One region of the Bacillus sp. BC05(2025) genome, then DNA from elsewhere that is predicted to be linked to it. Evidence: riboswitches for the same ligand, from Rfam matches in the RefSeq annotation. Region 1 holds a riboswitch; each other region holds the start of a gene.
The links. A riboswitch is a leader RNA that binds a small molecule or an ion and turns the genes downstream of it on or off. The one in region 1 is predicted to bind S-adenosylmethionine.

Region 1 (3,828 bases):
TAATTTCATTTTCTTTCAAGAACTCTTTGTATTGTTCAATAATTGGCTCGTGGAAGTCCGATATAATTTCAAATTTTGTTGACGTTTCTTTCTTACTCTCTTCTCCTACTGGGCAGAAAGCATCTTGAATTGAGCAAGCATCTGCTGGACAAAGCTCAAATCCCTCTGATGTATCTACTTTAACTGCATATACAAACTGACCGCCTACAAATTCACAACGTGTAATATATGGTTCTGGCGCTTCAATATATTGCTGGATTAAAGTAATTCCATCAATCGGCTCTTCAAACGCTGGACTATCCAAATATTGTTCTAAAGCATCAATGGAATGAAAGAGTTGAACACCAAGGCCTTTCCCTGCACGGTTATGCTTTGTAATGAACGGTACTTCCCCTAACTCCCTTGCTGCTTTTACTATATGATCACGGCCAACAGCACCAATTGTTTTCGGCACTTGTATCCCAAATTTTCTTAATGCTGCATATTGATTCAATTTACTTACTTCAAGACGTAACGCACGAGACCCGTTAAATACTGTTCTTCCATATCCCTCTAGCCAAGCAAGAACTCCTTCAGTCAACTCAGGTGCATATCGATGCCCTCTCGTATGTGACGAAGCACTCATGCGGCTATAAAAAACACCTTTGGGAGGTTCTTGTTCTAACGGAAGTGTTCCTTCATTTAAAAGCCATTCCTCATATGGCAACTCCAGTTCTTCCAGCCTTTTCACTAAATGATCCGTCCATTCCTTGTTCTCATGTAATATGTAAATTTTACTCATTTGTAATCAATTCCTTTCTTTTTGCTTCAACTAATGGCATCACTTTTTCAGAAAATCGTTTCATCTCTTCAAGCTGTGGTGAAAATTGTAAAAGTAATAATGTAACACCGACTTCTTCAAAAGCAAGTATTCTTTCTGCAATTTGTTCTGGTGTTCCGATTAAATTAGGACGTAACCCGCGATTCGATACAGAATAATCATTGAGCTTTACTTGCTGTTCCAACTGCGATTTACTCACAAAATCTTGGTAACCCGCGTAACCTAACGCATCATCTTTCACATCCGTTATACGTCTCCATTCTTCTAACGCCTCTTCTTCTGTATCACGACAAATGACGTAAGCCGCCAGCCCGAATGACTGCAATGGCTCCTCTGTCACTTTCTTTCTACGATTCTTCATATCTTCTATTTTCACAGCTACTTCTTCCACTGTTCCCCCGTGCATTACATATGCATCCGCGTGATTTACAATAACCTCTTTTCCTCGCTCACTCTCACCACCTGCATAAAGCTTAATGCCTTGTTTCTGCACAGGTTTTGGACTTAAATGTGTATGCTGAAGCTCATAAAAGTTCCCCTTATAAGAGAACTCGTCTTCTTTCCAAAGCTCTTTCAAAATTGTTACAAATTCCTCTGTGCGATCATACCTTTCATCATGTGCGGTAAATACTCCGCCGTACTGCCTCGCTTCTTCTTCCCACCATGCTGAAACTACATTCAATGTAAACCGACCATTACTTAATTGATCGATATTCGCTGCCATTTTCGCTGTAACTGCTGGATTATGGAAGCCAGGTCTGACAGCTGTCATAATCTCTAATTTATCCGTTACTGCTGCAAGTGCTGCCGCAGTTGTCCACGCTTCTAAACTTGGTGCTGACACACCTTTTATATCATTTAAGTTTAATTCTGCAATCAGTGTTGTTGAAAAACCTAATTGTTCTGCCGCTTGCGCTGTTTGTTTTGCATACTCAAACGTAGGCGGCATAGATTCATCATCTACATTTCGAAGCCATCCCCCAAAAATCGGTAACCAAAAACCATACTCCACTACCTATTCCCCCTTTATCTTTTAGCCATAAAAAAAGCTACTCTTATCGAAATAAGAGTAGCCTTCTTGACTAAGTGAACCGCTCTTATCTTTCAGGTGTTTTTTCACCTGCAGGATTTGGCACCTTTCGTCTAAAACGAGGTTGCCGAAGTTTCATAGGGCCCGTCCCTCCACTTCTCAACATAAGAATTGTTTGATTTCCATTTATTATAATCATCAGAATAATAAAAATCAATACTTTAATACTTATTTTTCCGATAAACATTAAATGATATATGAAAATTCATATTGTTATAGAGGTTTATAGGAGTATTATGTTTTTTACTTGCGGATATATAAAGAGGATGTTGGATCATGTCGAAAACATCATGTATAACCAAGTTGCTTTACTTTTATCTTAAAAATACAGCAAAAGAGGTGTTCGTAGCATGAACAATAAAGTGAAACTTTAATCAGTGGGGGTTTTCTTCATCCCCCATTGATTATTAGTTGAACCAATCGGACGTTTACGGACAGTTGATCTCCCACCTAATTTCTTTGCTCCAACTGAATTTTGAGGTGGGAGTTTTACTGTCCGTTAACGCGGGATAAACGATGTGAGAATTGTGGTTCTACTACATTTAAAGAAGGAAGAGTTGGATCTGCTTATCATGCATATATTTGTGAAGATGATCCTAGTAGGCTCTTTTCAGTGGGGAAACGTTCCAAACTATTAACTACATTCTGTTTAGAGTGCGGTGAGGTGCAATTATTTAGAGTGGAGAAACCGGAGATATTTAATGAATAAAACACTAGAATCAGGATGTCCTCTATATAGAAAAAACTGGTAATTCATACACTACTTTTGTTAAAAGTGAATATTTTTCAAGAAGATAAAAAGAACTAATCCCTAGAAGGGATTAGTTCAATATCTCAAAAGCTATTATATTACATAGTTTTATGAGCAAACGTTATATAATGTTGTGTGGGACACATAACCTGTCATCCCTTTATAAGTAACTTTTAACCACTGTTTAGAATTACTATAATGCCCTTGAACATACTCACCTGTTACCCATGTGCCAGTAATTTTCTCACCACTATTAAATGTGTGTAAGACAGGTGATCCCACAGTGTAACCACTGCGCATCTTTGCACCATATGTACCTACCGTACCTCCCTTTGCACAAGCTGCTACTACTGTTTCATTTTCAGTAGTATTCGTAGCCGCGAAAGCAGAGCCGTTAAATGTAAACAAAGTAAAGATAAAAGCTGTTAATAAAGTACAAATAGATAAGCGACGTAACAAAATAAATTCCCCCTTTTTATAATTTATTTCTTCACAAATGATTATCTTAAATATTCTAACTATTTTCAATATATTAATGTTGAGAAATATTAGTTGTATTTTTGAAATAAGATTTTATCAAAAATAGTAACAAACTCATATTTTACAGAGAGCTCGAAAGTAGTCTTCTACCAACTATATAAAAGCCCCTCCACCTTAAGGCAAAGGGACTTTCTCATTCCTATTTCAAACTACCCGAAATCTCCGTAAAGATAACCCCAAGTGCATGCGCACCTGCATCTGGATATCCCAAGCTTCTTTCACCAACTGTACCGGCGCGGCCCATGCGAGCTACGATTTCTTTCGTATACTCTGCTCCTTTAACCGCTGCTTCTGCTCCTTTTTCAAAGGCAATTTTCATGTATTCTTCGTTTGAAGCGCTAGCTAACCAAGAGTCTACACATGGAGCAAGTGCGTCAACAAGTGTTTTATCACCAACTACCGCTCCTCTGCCGAATGATCTTTCTCCAATAGATTGTATACCTTGCAGTGCTGCTTGCAACATTTCAGCGAATTCTTTCACTGTTAACTCACGCTTCTCGCCTGCTGCTTTACTAGCTGCGCGGAATGCACCGCCCCAAATTGGACCAGAAGCACCGCCGCAATGTTCCATAATAATCATGGAGCAACCGTCAAGGAATGATCCGATCGTTACGTTCTCTTGATCTA
Region 2 (3,828 bases), on a different contig from region 1:
CATCGCATATAAACCTTCAAAAACATTTCGCATTACGTTCATGGATTCCCCATCTGTTGCTTTTGCAACATCCATTGTTGGAATTTCTGAAGCGAATGATAAGTTAATTGCCTGTTTATCAGGTGCTTTATCATTTGCTTTCGCTCCGTTTGCGTTATCTTTATTTCCTCCGCAAGCAGTTAGTAATAGACTTGCCCCTAAAACAGATGCAACAACAGGTACAACTTTTTTCTTCATTGTTCGTTCCTCCCTAAATGTGTTGTTCGTAACGTCATAATATCCATGTCTTGAAGCGTAGCTATAGAAGAAGAGAAAACCTATTATATGTATGTGCATATAGGTAATCGGGTGTTCTATATGTATATACATGTAGAACTATAATCTATCGTTATATATTCCAACGTAAAAGACATTATATTTTGATGGTTAAATATTTCGTTTCTTTGATTATTTAGAATATTAACACTGGAAAGAACTATATGTCAATAATAAAAATAGATTGTTAATTTCTTAGAATAATATATTAAAAAAGCAGATTTCCTCATGTTGAGGAATCTGCTTTTCATATGTTTTGCTAAAAAAACAATTGGTGTGGACTCATAATCAGTGGGGATGAAGAAAGCCTCACTAATTAAAGCTTGAACTTATTTTTCAATTTTTGCCCACTTGAAGTTTAATTGACCTGCAAAGTCTACTTGTACAATTCCTTTCACATAAGAACGTTCTAAATAAGATTCACCCTTTTGGTAAAGAGGGGCAATGACAGAGTCTTTAAATAATATTTTCTCGGATGCTAGTAATGCTTCCCAGCGAGCTTTTTCATCACCGGCTAAAGTTGTTTTCACTTTTGCTATTGTTTCATCGAACTCCTTATTAGAGTAATGATCTAAGTTATAAGGGTTATCGGTTGTAAATAGCTCAAGGAATGTAATTGGATCCGCAAAGTCAGGGCTCCAGCCGTCAATTCCAATTTCGTAGTCACCTTTTAATAAAAGTGAAACTTGTTGTTTACGTGGTTGGGGTTTTATCGTCACTGTTAAGCCATCTAAATTCTTTTCTAGTTGTCCTTTTAAGAATTCACCAGTTTTCTTCTCAAGGTCACCGTCACTTGTTAATAGTTCTAACGTTATTTTTTCAGATCCAAGCTCTTGTTTAGCTTTTTTCCATAATTCTTGTGCAGACTTTGTATCAACCTTTGTTAAATCTCCATTTGCAGCACGGAAGTCTGTTCCGTCAGGTCCTTTTGCAAAGTTTTTCGGCACGAGACTAGAGGTTGGTGTAGAGCCATCGTTTAATAACGTATTTACAAAGGATTTTCGATCAATTGTTTGATCGATTGCTTGGCGTGCAGAAACGTTTTGAAGTATTTTGTTTTGTTGATTCATACGTAAAAACTGTACCCCTACGTTTGGACGTTCTTTAAAGTTAGCATCCTTTTTATATTTATCAACGAAGTCAGATGTTAGTTTTATACGGTCTAATTGTTTCGACTCGAATAAATTTACTTCTGTAGACTTTTCTTTTACGATGTTAAAGTTGATTTCTTCTAGTTTGACAGTATCTTTATCCCAATAGGTAGGATTTTTCTTGAATTTAAAGCTTTGTTCGTGCTTCCAATCGCTTAGTGTAAAAGCTCCGTTGTACAAGATTGTATTGTCTTCTAAGGCATACTTATCACCTTGTGCTTTAAAGAATTCCTCGTTAATTGGTAGAAATGTTGGGAACGCTGTTAAGCTAATAAAGTAAGGAACAGGGCGTTCTAATTCTACCTCAAACGTATGGTCATCAATTGCTTTTACACCAAGTTGATCGGCTGGAAGTTCTTTGTTGTTAATTTTTGTTGCATTTTTAATATCAAAGAATAGAAATGCATATTCAGAGGCTGTTGCTGGATCGACAGCTCTTTGCCAAGCGAAGACAAAATCTTTCGCTGTAACAGGAGTGCCATTTGACCATTTTGAATCTCGCAGGTGGAATGTGTATTTTGTTTTATCACCACTTACTTCATGAGATTTTGCAACACCAGGGACAGGTTTGTTACCTTCACCAAGATTATACAAACCTTCAAATACGTTTCTCATTACTTGACCAGAATCAGTATCTGTAGCACGAGCTGTATCCATTGTTCGTATTTCAGTAGGTGAAGATAAGTTTAAAACCTGTTTACTAGGCGCCTCGTCTTTTGCATTTGCTCCACTTGCTTCGTTTTTATAACTACCGCAACCAGTTAATAAAATACTTACTCCTACAACTGATGCAATACCGGGTACAAACTTCTTTTTCATTTGATTTTCCTCCTAAATAATTAAGTTCGGATGATGATGAGGGAAATGAAAAATAAAAAATCCCTCTTTTCATATTGAGAAAGAGGGATTTTTACGTACAAGTTATGCACCCGTATATAAACGAAGTCCCTCATTCTATCTTTCAAGCATAAAGCTTGCAGGAAGTGGCACAGTATTCAAAATGAACCTGTTGCCGAGGTTTCAAAGGGCCAGTCCCTCCACCTCTCTTGATACAATGAGTAAACGAATAAACTTTATTAATTTTTGTGTTTCTTTGATAATTCAAAATCTTACACCTTTGATAATAAAGTGTCAACCGGATGGAATATAGTTTAAATTTTCAGTTTTATTGAACGGAAAAACCACTGCATATGGCAGTGGTTTTTCTATTAGAAGTTAAAGTTATCTGGATCTGGACCAACGCGACGATCTTCATTTAGAGCTTGAATTGCTTTCATGTCATCAGCACTTAATTCAAAATCAAATATATTTGCATTTTCAATAATGCGATGTTCTTTAATAGATTTAGGGATTGTTACAACTTCATTTTGTAAATCCCAGCGTAAAATAATTTGTGCAGTTGATTTATTATGTTTTGTTGCAATGTCTTGTAATGTTGGGTTGTCTAGCAGTTGGCCTTGCATTAATGGTGACCAAGCTTCAAGTTGGATGTTATGTTCTTTACAGAAAGCATGCAGCTCTTCTTGTGCTAAACGTGGATGATATTCCACTTGGTTGACCATTGGCTTAATTTCAGCAATTTCAAATACGTCTTGTAAGTGGTGAATATGGAAATTACTCACACCGATAGCGCGAACACGGCCATCTTTATAAAGTTTTTCTAATGCTTTCCATGATTCGGTATATTTCCCTTTTACAGGCCAATGTACTAAATATAAATCTAAATATTCTAGACCTAATTTCTCTAATGTAGTTTCAAATGCTTGAAGTGTTGTTTCATATCCTTGATCGCTATTCCATACTTTTGATGTAATAAATAATTCTTCACGTGAAACACCTGATTCACGGATCGCTTGTCCAACGCCTTCTTCGTTTTGATAAATTGCTGCAGTATCAATGCTGCGGTAGCCATTTTTAATTGCTGCTTTTACAGATTCAATTACTTCTGAACCATCTTCTACTTTAAAAACACCTAAACCGAACCAAGGCATTTTTACACCGTTATGTAATGTTGTATAGTCTTTTAAACTTGTTAAACTCATATTAGTTCCCCCTAGCTTTTTTGTTTGTTGCTTCTACTGCTTTTTGAATTGCCTCTGAAAAATTATATTCATATAAAGCTTTGAGACCTTCAGCTGTGGAACCACCTGGTGTTGTTACTTGTTCGCGGAGATTAGCTGGGTCTTGTGTTTGTTCAAGCATAGAAGCAGAGCCAGAAATCATTTGAATGACAAGGTGTTTGGCAGTGGCTTCATCGACTCCATAACTTTTTGTTGCTTCAATTAGGCTTTCAGCAAAGTAATAAAGGAAAGCTGGTGCACTTCCAGTAACAGCAGTAAGCTGATGAACTTCTTCCTCAGTG
Region 3 (3,828 bases), 380 kb from region 1:
CCGCGCGTTTTTTGTCTATCTAAAAGCGTGCTGCAATGAATAGAAGATTGGGGTTATGAGTTTTAGAGGAAATAAGGGAGGAATTCAAATGTATTTACACGGCACAAGCCGAATCAATGGGCAAGGACACTTAGAAATTGGAGGGTGCGATACGACGCAGCTAGCAAAACAATATGGAACACCACTTTATGTATACGATGAAGAGTCAATTCGAGGAAAGTGCCGCGCGTTTCATCGTGCTTTTAAAGAAAGTGGTTTCTCTTATCAAGTAGCATATGCAAGCAAGGCGTTCTTGTGCATGGAGATGTGCCGAGTAGCTCGTGAAGAGAATATGTCATTAGATGTTGTTTCTGGAGGGGAATTATATACTGCACTACAAGCAGGATTTCCGGCATCGCGCATTCATTTTCACGGCAATAACAAAACAGATGAAGAAATTGTGATGGCTCTTCAGGCGAATATTGGTTGTTTTGTCGTAGATAACTTCTTAGAATTAGAAATTTTGCATGATTTAGCAGTGCAACATGGGAAATTTGTGAACATATTAATTCGTGTAACGCCTGGGGTAGAGGCGCACACACATGAATATATTACAACAGGTCAAGATGATTCGAAATTTGGATTTGGCGTGTCAAATGGTCAAGCGATGCAAGCAATTGAGCTTGCTTTACAAAAATCAAATTATAACGTGTTAGGAATTCATTCACATATCGGATCACAAATATTTGAAACAGCCGGCTTTGTGCGAGCGATTGAAGTTCTTCATCAATTTTTAGAAAAAGTGAGAGAGCGAACAAATTATGTAGTAAAAGTGCTAAATGTGGGCGGAGGATTCGGAATACGCTACACAGAGTCAGATACGCCATTAACTCTTGAGACGTATGTGCGAGCTGTAACAAGTGCAGTGAGAGAGCAATTTACAGTATGTAATTATCCCTTGCCAGAAATATGGGTTGAACCAGGCCGTAGTATTGTAGGTGATGCTGGAACGACCCTTTATACAGTTGGATCTGTGAAAGACATTCCTGGTATTCGGAAATATGTATCAGTCGATGGTGGGATGACTGATAATTTAAGGCCTGCTCTATATAACGCTCGTTATGAAGCGATGTTAGCAAATCGAGGGAACGATGAGAATGAGGAAGTTGTTTCGATTGCAGGAAAATGCTGTGAGAGTGGAGATATGTTAATTTGGGATATTAATCTACCGAAAGTTGCCTCTGCGGATTTACTAGCAATTTCTTGTACAGGGGCATACGGGTACTCGATGGCGAATAATTATAATCGGATTCGTAGACCAGCTGTCGTCTTCGCAAAAGGTGGTACGTCACAAATTGTTGTAGAGCGCGAAACATATGAAAATATTATTGGGAACGATCGCATACGTATTAAAGAACTTGTTTAAATGAGGAAAAAGGAGTTGTTCGGAGGGACAATTCCTTTTTTATAAAATAAAATAATTAAAATATATCGGAAAACTAGGATTGAAAAAAATCAGAATTGTGATAAAATACAAATACAAAGCTTATCAAGAGAAGCGGAGGGAACTGGCCCGACGAAGCTCGGCAACCTGCTTATAGAAAGCAAGGTGCTAAATCCAGCAAAATGGAATCCATTTTGAAAGATAAGGTAAAATATATTACCGAACAGTCTTTTCGAAATGGGAAAGATTTTTTTTATGAATAAAAAGGGGGGCTGTTCGCGTGAGTGTACGGGAACATTTTGAGGAAGTATCTGAGAAAATTGAAGCGATGCTTGCTGATATGAAATATGGTTCAATTACAATTGTTGTGCAAGATGGAAAAGTCATTCAATTAGAGAAAAGTGAAAAGGTACGTTTAAAGTAAAAAGCGCTGACTAGAAAAACTAGAGGCGGTTTTAACCTATTTTGATTAGGTTAAAACCGTCTTTTTGCTTTTACAGGGGGAAAAAACATGTTGACGTATGAAACGTGGGAAGAAAATAATGTTTCATTTTCAGAAGAAGATGAAACGAAAGGCGCGCTATCTGTTTTAAGTTGGGCTTATAAAGAATATGAAGGTGAAATTGTATACGCATGTAGCTTCGGAGTGGAAGGGATGGTATTGCTGCATCTTATAAACCAAGTAAATCCATCTGCTAAAGTTGTATTTTTAGATACAAATGTTCATTTTCAAGAAACATATGAATTAATTCAAAAAGTGCGGAGGCAATTTCCTTCATTAAATATTATAGAAAAACAACCGGAACTTACGCTTGATGAACAAGCGAAGTTGCATGGTGAGAAATTATGGGAAAGTAATCCGAATCTTTGTTGTAAGATTAGAAAAATTTTACCGTTAGAAAAATCATTAGCAGCGGAAAAAGCGTGGATATCGGGCTTAAGGAGGGAACAATCAGAAACGCGTAAGCATACAAAGTTTATAAATCAAGATCATCGCTTTCAATCTATTAAAGTTTGTCCGCTCATTCATTGGACATGGAAAGAGGTATGGCGATATGTATACAAACATAGTTTGCCGTATAACCCGCTGCATGATGTTGGATATCCAAGTATTGGGTGTGAGAAGTGTACGTTACCTGTAGGTGAGGGTGGCGATTCGAGAGATGGTAGATGGGCCGGGAAAGTGAAAACTGAATGTGGTCTACATTACCAATAAGATGAATTTGAAAATAAAGCTAAGAGAGGGTATAGAAAATGAGTACAAGAAATGAATTAGTAAATCTTATAGACGAGACATATGATGTATCACAAATTGAAAAAGAAATTGGGCTAGACAACATTGCGTTAAGTGATTTAGAGCTATTAGCAACAGGAGGATATAGCCCGCTTACTGGTTTTTTAGGGAAGAAAGATTATGATTCGGTCGTAGAAACGCTTCGTTTAGCTAATGGGAGGGTTTGGAGTATACCAATTACATTACCAGTAACAGAAGAAGTAGCAGAGAGGCTAATAGCTGGAGAGAAAGTAAAACTTGTTAACGGGGGAAACGTATATGGTGTTATTCAAATAGAAGATATTTTTGTGCCTGATAAGGAAAAAGAAGCGTTACTAGTGTATAAAACGACGGATGAGGCTCATCCAGGAGTGAAAAAATTATATGAACGACCGAACGTTTACGTCGGAGGAGCTATTATTCTTACGAAACGTTTTGAAAGTAATCCATTTCCTTCTTATCATTTAGATCCAATTGAAACGAGAGAAGAATTTAAAAAACGTGGTTGGAAAACAGTAGTCGGATTCCAAACGAGAAATCCTGTACATCGTGCCCATGAATATATTCAAAAATCTGCTCTTGAAATTGTAGATGGCCTCTTTTTAAATCCGCTCGTTGGGGAAACGAAGTCGGACGATATTCCTGCTGATGTAAGAATGGAAAGCTATGAAGTGTTACTTCAAAACTATTATCCGAAAGATCGTGTCTTTTTAGGTGTATTTCCTGCAGCGATGCGTTACGCAGGACCGAGGGAAGCGATATTTCATGCACTAGTCAGAAAGAATTTTGGATGTACCCACTTTATTGTAGGGCGAGATCATGCAGGGGTAGGAGATTATTACGGTACTTATGAAGCGCAAGAAATTTTTACAAACTTTACAGTAGAAGAATTAGGGATTACACCGCTATTTTTTGAACATAGTTTTTATTGCACGAAATGTGAAGCGATGGCTTCGACGAAAACATGCCCGCACGGAAAAGAAGATCATGTCATTTTATCGGGTACGAAAGTAAGAGAATTATTAAGAAACGGTGAGGTTCCGCCAAGTACATTTAGTCGTAAAGAAGTAGTGGAAGTGCTAATTAAAGGCTTGAAAAAAGCAGTAGTAACAGAATAGGGAGAGAACGAGAT
Region 4 (3,828 bases), on a different contig from region 1:
ACAATTTAAAGACAGAATTGAAGATTTGGGAGCTACTGTATATACACATCCAGATTTATTAAAGGAGATTTCTATTGATTCTGAAACTCCAGATGGGCTGAATTCTTTCTTTCGTGTACACGTTCAAACTTCTTTATATATATTAGAAATTACGAAACAATTATGTGAAAACATACATTTTGATTTCGTAATTTATGATATATTTGGCGCTGGAGAGTTAGTAAAGGAATATTTACAAATTCCAGGCATAGTTTCTTCTCCTATATTTTTAATTCCTCCAAAATTTTTGGAGACATTACCTTTTCATCCAAATGCAGAAATACCATTCGAACCTGATGAAATTTCTGAACAGTTACTATATGAAATGGGACATGAATTTGGAGTAAAGCCTAAAAATAATCTTCAATTTATGCATAACAAGGGAGATATTACTCTTGTATACACAAGTCGTTATTTTCAACCTAATAGCGATTTGTTTGGGAGAAATAACATTTTTATTGGTCCGAGTATTTTAAGGCGTAAAACAAATGTAGAGTTTCCACTTAAATTGCTTAAAGATAAGAAGGTTATATATATTTCAATGGGAACACTGCTTGAAGGACTTGAACCATTCTTTAATATGTGCATTGATACTTTCTCAGATTTTGATGGAATAGTTGTAATGGCAATTGGTGATAGGAATGATTGTTCTAAAATTAAGAAAGCGCCAGACAATTTTATAATTTCTTCATACGTACCCCAGTCAGAAATATTAAGTGAAGCAGATGTTTTTATTACACATGGCGGCATGAACAGCGTACACGACGCTATTTATTTTAATGTCCCATTTGTCATCATTCCACATGATAAAGACCAGCCAATGATAGCGCAAAGATTAACTGAGCTTGAAGCAGCCCATCGGTTATTGAAAGAGAATGTTAATATGCAAACGTTAAAAGAAGCGGTAACAGATGTTTTTTCAAATGAAAAGTATAAGTATGGAATACGAAAACTGAAAGAAAGTTTTTTAGAATGTGGTGGTTCAAAAGAAGCAATTGCAGTGATTGCATCTCTTTTAAATAAATAGTGTAGACAATATAAAAGCATAGAGGCTCTACCTTTATGCTTTTATACTATTATTCTGCAAACTGTACAGCAGTATTTGCATGTAAAAAAGCAGTATCAAAAACAGGAACAGTAAGGTCGTTTTGGGAAATGAGCAATGGTATTTCAGTGCAACCTAGTAGTATACCTTCTGCGCCATTTTGAATTAATGATTTTGTAATTTGTAATAGCTTTTCTTTTGATGTTTCTGAAATAATTCCTTTACTTAATTCATTTAAAATAACATGATGAATAAAATTTCTTTCCTCTTTATTTGGAATAATTGTCTCAATGTTATAGTTCGCTAGACGTGATTTATAGAAGTCTTGTTCCATCGTTTGTTTCGTACCTAATAGTCCGATCCGCTTTATATTCTGCTCTACCATTTCTTTAGCACTTACATCACCAATGTGAAGAAGTGGAATAGATATTGCTTGTTCTACTTCTTCAGCAAATAAATGGACTGTATTGGAACACATTAATAAACATTCAGCTCCGGATTTTTCAACCTTTTTTGCAACTGTAACTAATTCATTTTTCACTTCTTCATATTGATGATTTTGTAATAAAGTAGTTACCTCACCAAAGTCCATACTATATAAAACAAGCTTTGCATTCTGATCATATTGAGAGAGTGTAAGTGTATTAATATGTTTATAGTATAATGATGTAGATTCCCAACTTAGGCCACCAATTAAACCGATTACTTTCATCGTACATTCCTCCCGTAACTATTTTAATTTATTATTTCATAATTCCGATAAGAATACAATGATTTAAACGTACTGTTAAACGAAAAATAAAAATAATTAGAAAAGTATTGAAATTTATTCTTCTAAGTGCCATAATACGAATTACAAATTAATACTTATCCAGAGAGGTGGAGGGAACGGCCCTATGAAACCTCAGCAACCCCTATGTACATGTTATAGGAAGGTGCTAATTCCGCAGAGGACACGTGTGTGTTTTTTGGCAGATAAGAGGATTCTTGAATGTGAAAGAAAATGACCTCTTATGTAAGAGGTCATTTTTTTGTTGTATAGAAAGGGAGTGTCGATGCATAATTCATTTTCAAAATAAATATAGAGTAATAAAAGTTGACTCATATGAGAGGGGAATTGTAATGAATAAATTATCAACAAAGTTAGTAGTAGCAATCGGAATTGGAGCAGCATTATACGGTATATTAGGGCTCTGGGGATTTTCTATTGCACCAAATACGTTTATTAAACCTGCATTAGCTATCTTAACTGTTTTTGGAGCTTTATTTGGTCCAGTGGCAGGGCTGTTAATAGGACTTATCGGTCATACCGTAACGGATACAATTGCTGGCTGGGGTATTTGGTGGGGATGGGTTATTAGTTCAGGCATTATTGGTTTTGCAATGGGGCTCATTCAAAAAAGAGTTGGCTTTAGTGTGAAAAACGGGACGTATAATAAAGGCGATATTTCTTATTTAGCCATTACGGGATTAATTGGTATCGTCATTGCTATTATATTTGCTGGGGCATTCGATATTATTGTCATGGGAGAACCGTTTGACAAAATTGTAATACAAGTATTAGGAGCAACAATTGCGGATGTTATTGTATTTTTAGTTCTTGGGTTGCCAATTACAATGGGTCTAGCTAAGTCAAATAAGAAACATACACATTTAAAAATTGAAAAGTAGGGATGTTAACATGCAACCAATTATTTCTTTAGAAAAATTTAGTTTTCAATATAAGCATGCGGCACAGCCTACTGTAAAAGACATTACGTTTCATATATATCCTGGGGAAAAAGTATTAATTGCTGGGCGTAGTGGTTCAGGGAAATCAACGTTAGCTCATTGTATCAATGGGCTAATCCCATTTTCTTATGAAGGGAGTAGTACTGGAACTATTTCTATTGCCGGAAAAGACCCGAGGAAAGGGAGTATTTTTGAGCAGAGTATACAGGTAGGAACAATTTTGCAAGATCAAGATGCCCAATTTATTGGTCTTACAGTAGAAGAAGATGTGGCTTTTTATTTAGAAAATGAATGTGTAAATCAAGATGATATGAAAAAGATTGTTTCAGAATCATTAAAAAAGGTAAAGATGCATACTTTTCATAAACAAAGTCCTCATGAATTATCAGGAGGGCAAAAACAAACTGTTTCTTTAGCGGGTCTGTTAACGACAAATGCTAATATATTATTGTTTGATGAACCTTTAGCGAATTTAGATCCAGTAAGTAGCTTACATACAATAGAACTTATTAAAGATATACATAAACAATATAATAAAACAATTGTAATTATTGAACATCGAATAGAAGAAATGTTAAATCTGAATTTAGATAAAATTATTTTAATGGATGAAGGGGAAATCGTTGCGATAGGGACACCCGAAGAGATTTTGGCCTCAAATATATTACCATCTATTGGCTTAAGGGAACCTATGTACATGGAAGGATTAAAGAGGTTACAGTTTGATAGTAATAATGAGGGAATATACCCACTTGAAAATCTTCAAAGAGAAAGTGTTCGTAGCGCAATAAATGAGTGGATGGAGAAGCAAGTTTTTTATAAAAATACTCCTAAAAACAAAGAAATATTGAAAGTAGAAAATTTGTCGTTCTCCTATTCTAATAAACAAAAAGTATTAGATAATGTAAATTTCTCTATAAAAGAAGGGGAAATTGTTGTACTTTTGGGGCATAATGGTGCCGGAAAATCAACATTAGCTCATAGTCTTATAGGTATTAACAAAACAAATAATG

Region 2: it holds a riboswitch for S-adenosylmethionine, as region 1 does, so the genes downstream of both, ACZ76X_RS27360 (peptide ABC transporter substrate-binding protein) here and ACZ76X_RS09420 (LLM class flavin-dependent oxidoreductase) in region 1, are expected to answer to the same signal.
Region 3: it holds a riboswitch for S-adenosylmethionine, as region 1 does, so the genes downstream of both, ACZ76X_RS07355 (YezD family protein) here and ACZ76X_RS09420 (LLM class flavin-dependent oxidoreductase) in region 1, are expected to answer to the same signal.
Region 4: it holds a riboswitch for S-adenosylmethionine, as region 1 does, so the genes downstream of both, ACZ76X_RS00780 (ECF-type riboflavin transporter substrate-binding protein) here and ACZ76X_RS09420 (LLM class flavin-dependent oxidoreductase) in region 1, are expected to answer to the same signal.

The regions. Positions count from the first base shown of each region.
Region 1 covers NZ_JBWYRA010000002.1:674,270-678,097, forward strand. Annotated here, with positions in the region: gene ACZ76X_RS09415 (ATP-grasp domain-containing protein) at 1-781, opposite strand, end outside; gene ACZ76X_RS09420 (LLM class flavin-dependent oxidoreductase) at 774-1,832, opposite strand; SAM riboswitch class I at 1,915-2,021, opposite strand; gene ACZ76X_RS09425 (hypothetical protein) at 2,386-2,619, shown strand; gene ACZ76X_RS09430 (SH3 domain-containing protein) at 2,770-3,120, opposite strand; gene dhaK (dihydroxyacetone kinase subunit DhaK) at 3,341-3,828, opposite strand, start outside.
Region 2 covers NZ_JBWYRA010000016.1:49,179-53,006, reverse strand. Annotated here, with positions in the region: gene ACZ76X_RS27365 (peptide ABC transporter substrate-binding protein) at 1-237, opposite strand, end outside; gene ACZ76X_RS27360 (peptide ABC transporter substrate-binding protein) at 645-2,285, opposite strand; SAM riboswitch class I at 2,418-2,522, opposite strand; gene ACZ76X_RS27355 (aldo/keto reductase) at 2,675-3,508, opposite strand; gene proC (pyrroline-5-carboxylate reductase) at 3,510-3,828, opposite strand, start outside.
Region 3 covers NZ_JBWYRA010000002.1:294,204-298,031, reverse strand. Annotated here, with positions in the region: gene lysA (diaminopimelate decarboxylase) at 89-1,405, shown strand; SAM riboswitch class I at 1,523-1,631, shown strand; gene ACZ76X_RS07355 (YezD family protein) at 1,704-1,847, shown strand; gene ACZ76X_RS07350 (phosphoadenylyl-sulfate reductase) at 1,935-2,639, shown strand; gene sat (sulfate adenylyltransferase) at 2,678-3,814, shown strand; gene cysC (adenylyl-sulfate kinase) at 3,827-3,828, shown strand, end outside.
Region 4 covers NZ_JBWYRA010000001.1:153,043-156,870, forward strand. Annotated here, with positions in the region: gene ACZ76X_RS00770 (macrolide family glycosyltransferase) at 1-1,066, shown strand, start outside; gene ACZ76X_RS00775 (aspartate/glutamate racemase family protein) at 1,116-1,796, opposite strand; SAM riboswitch class I at 1,949-2,066, shown strand; gene ACZ76X_RS00780 (ECF-type riboflavin transporter substrate-binding protein) at 2,207-2,755, shown strand; gene ACZ76X_RS00785 (energy-coupling factor transporter ATPase) at 2,766-3,828, shown strand, end outside.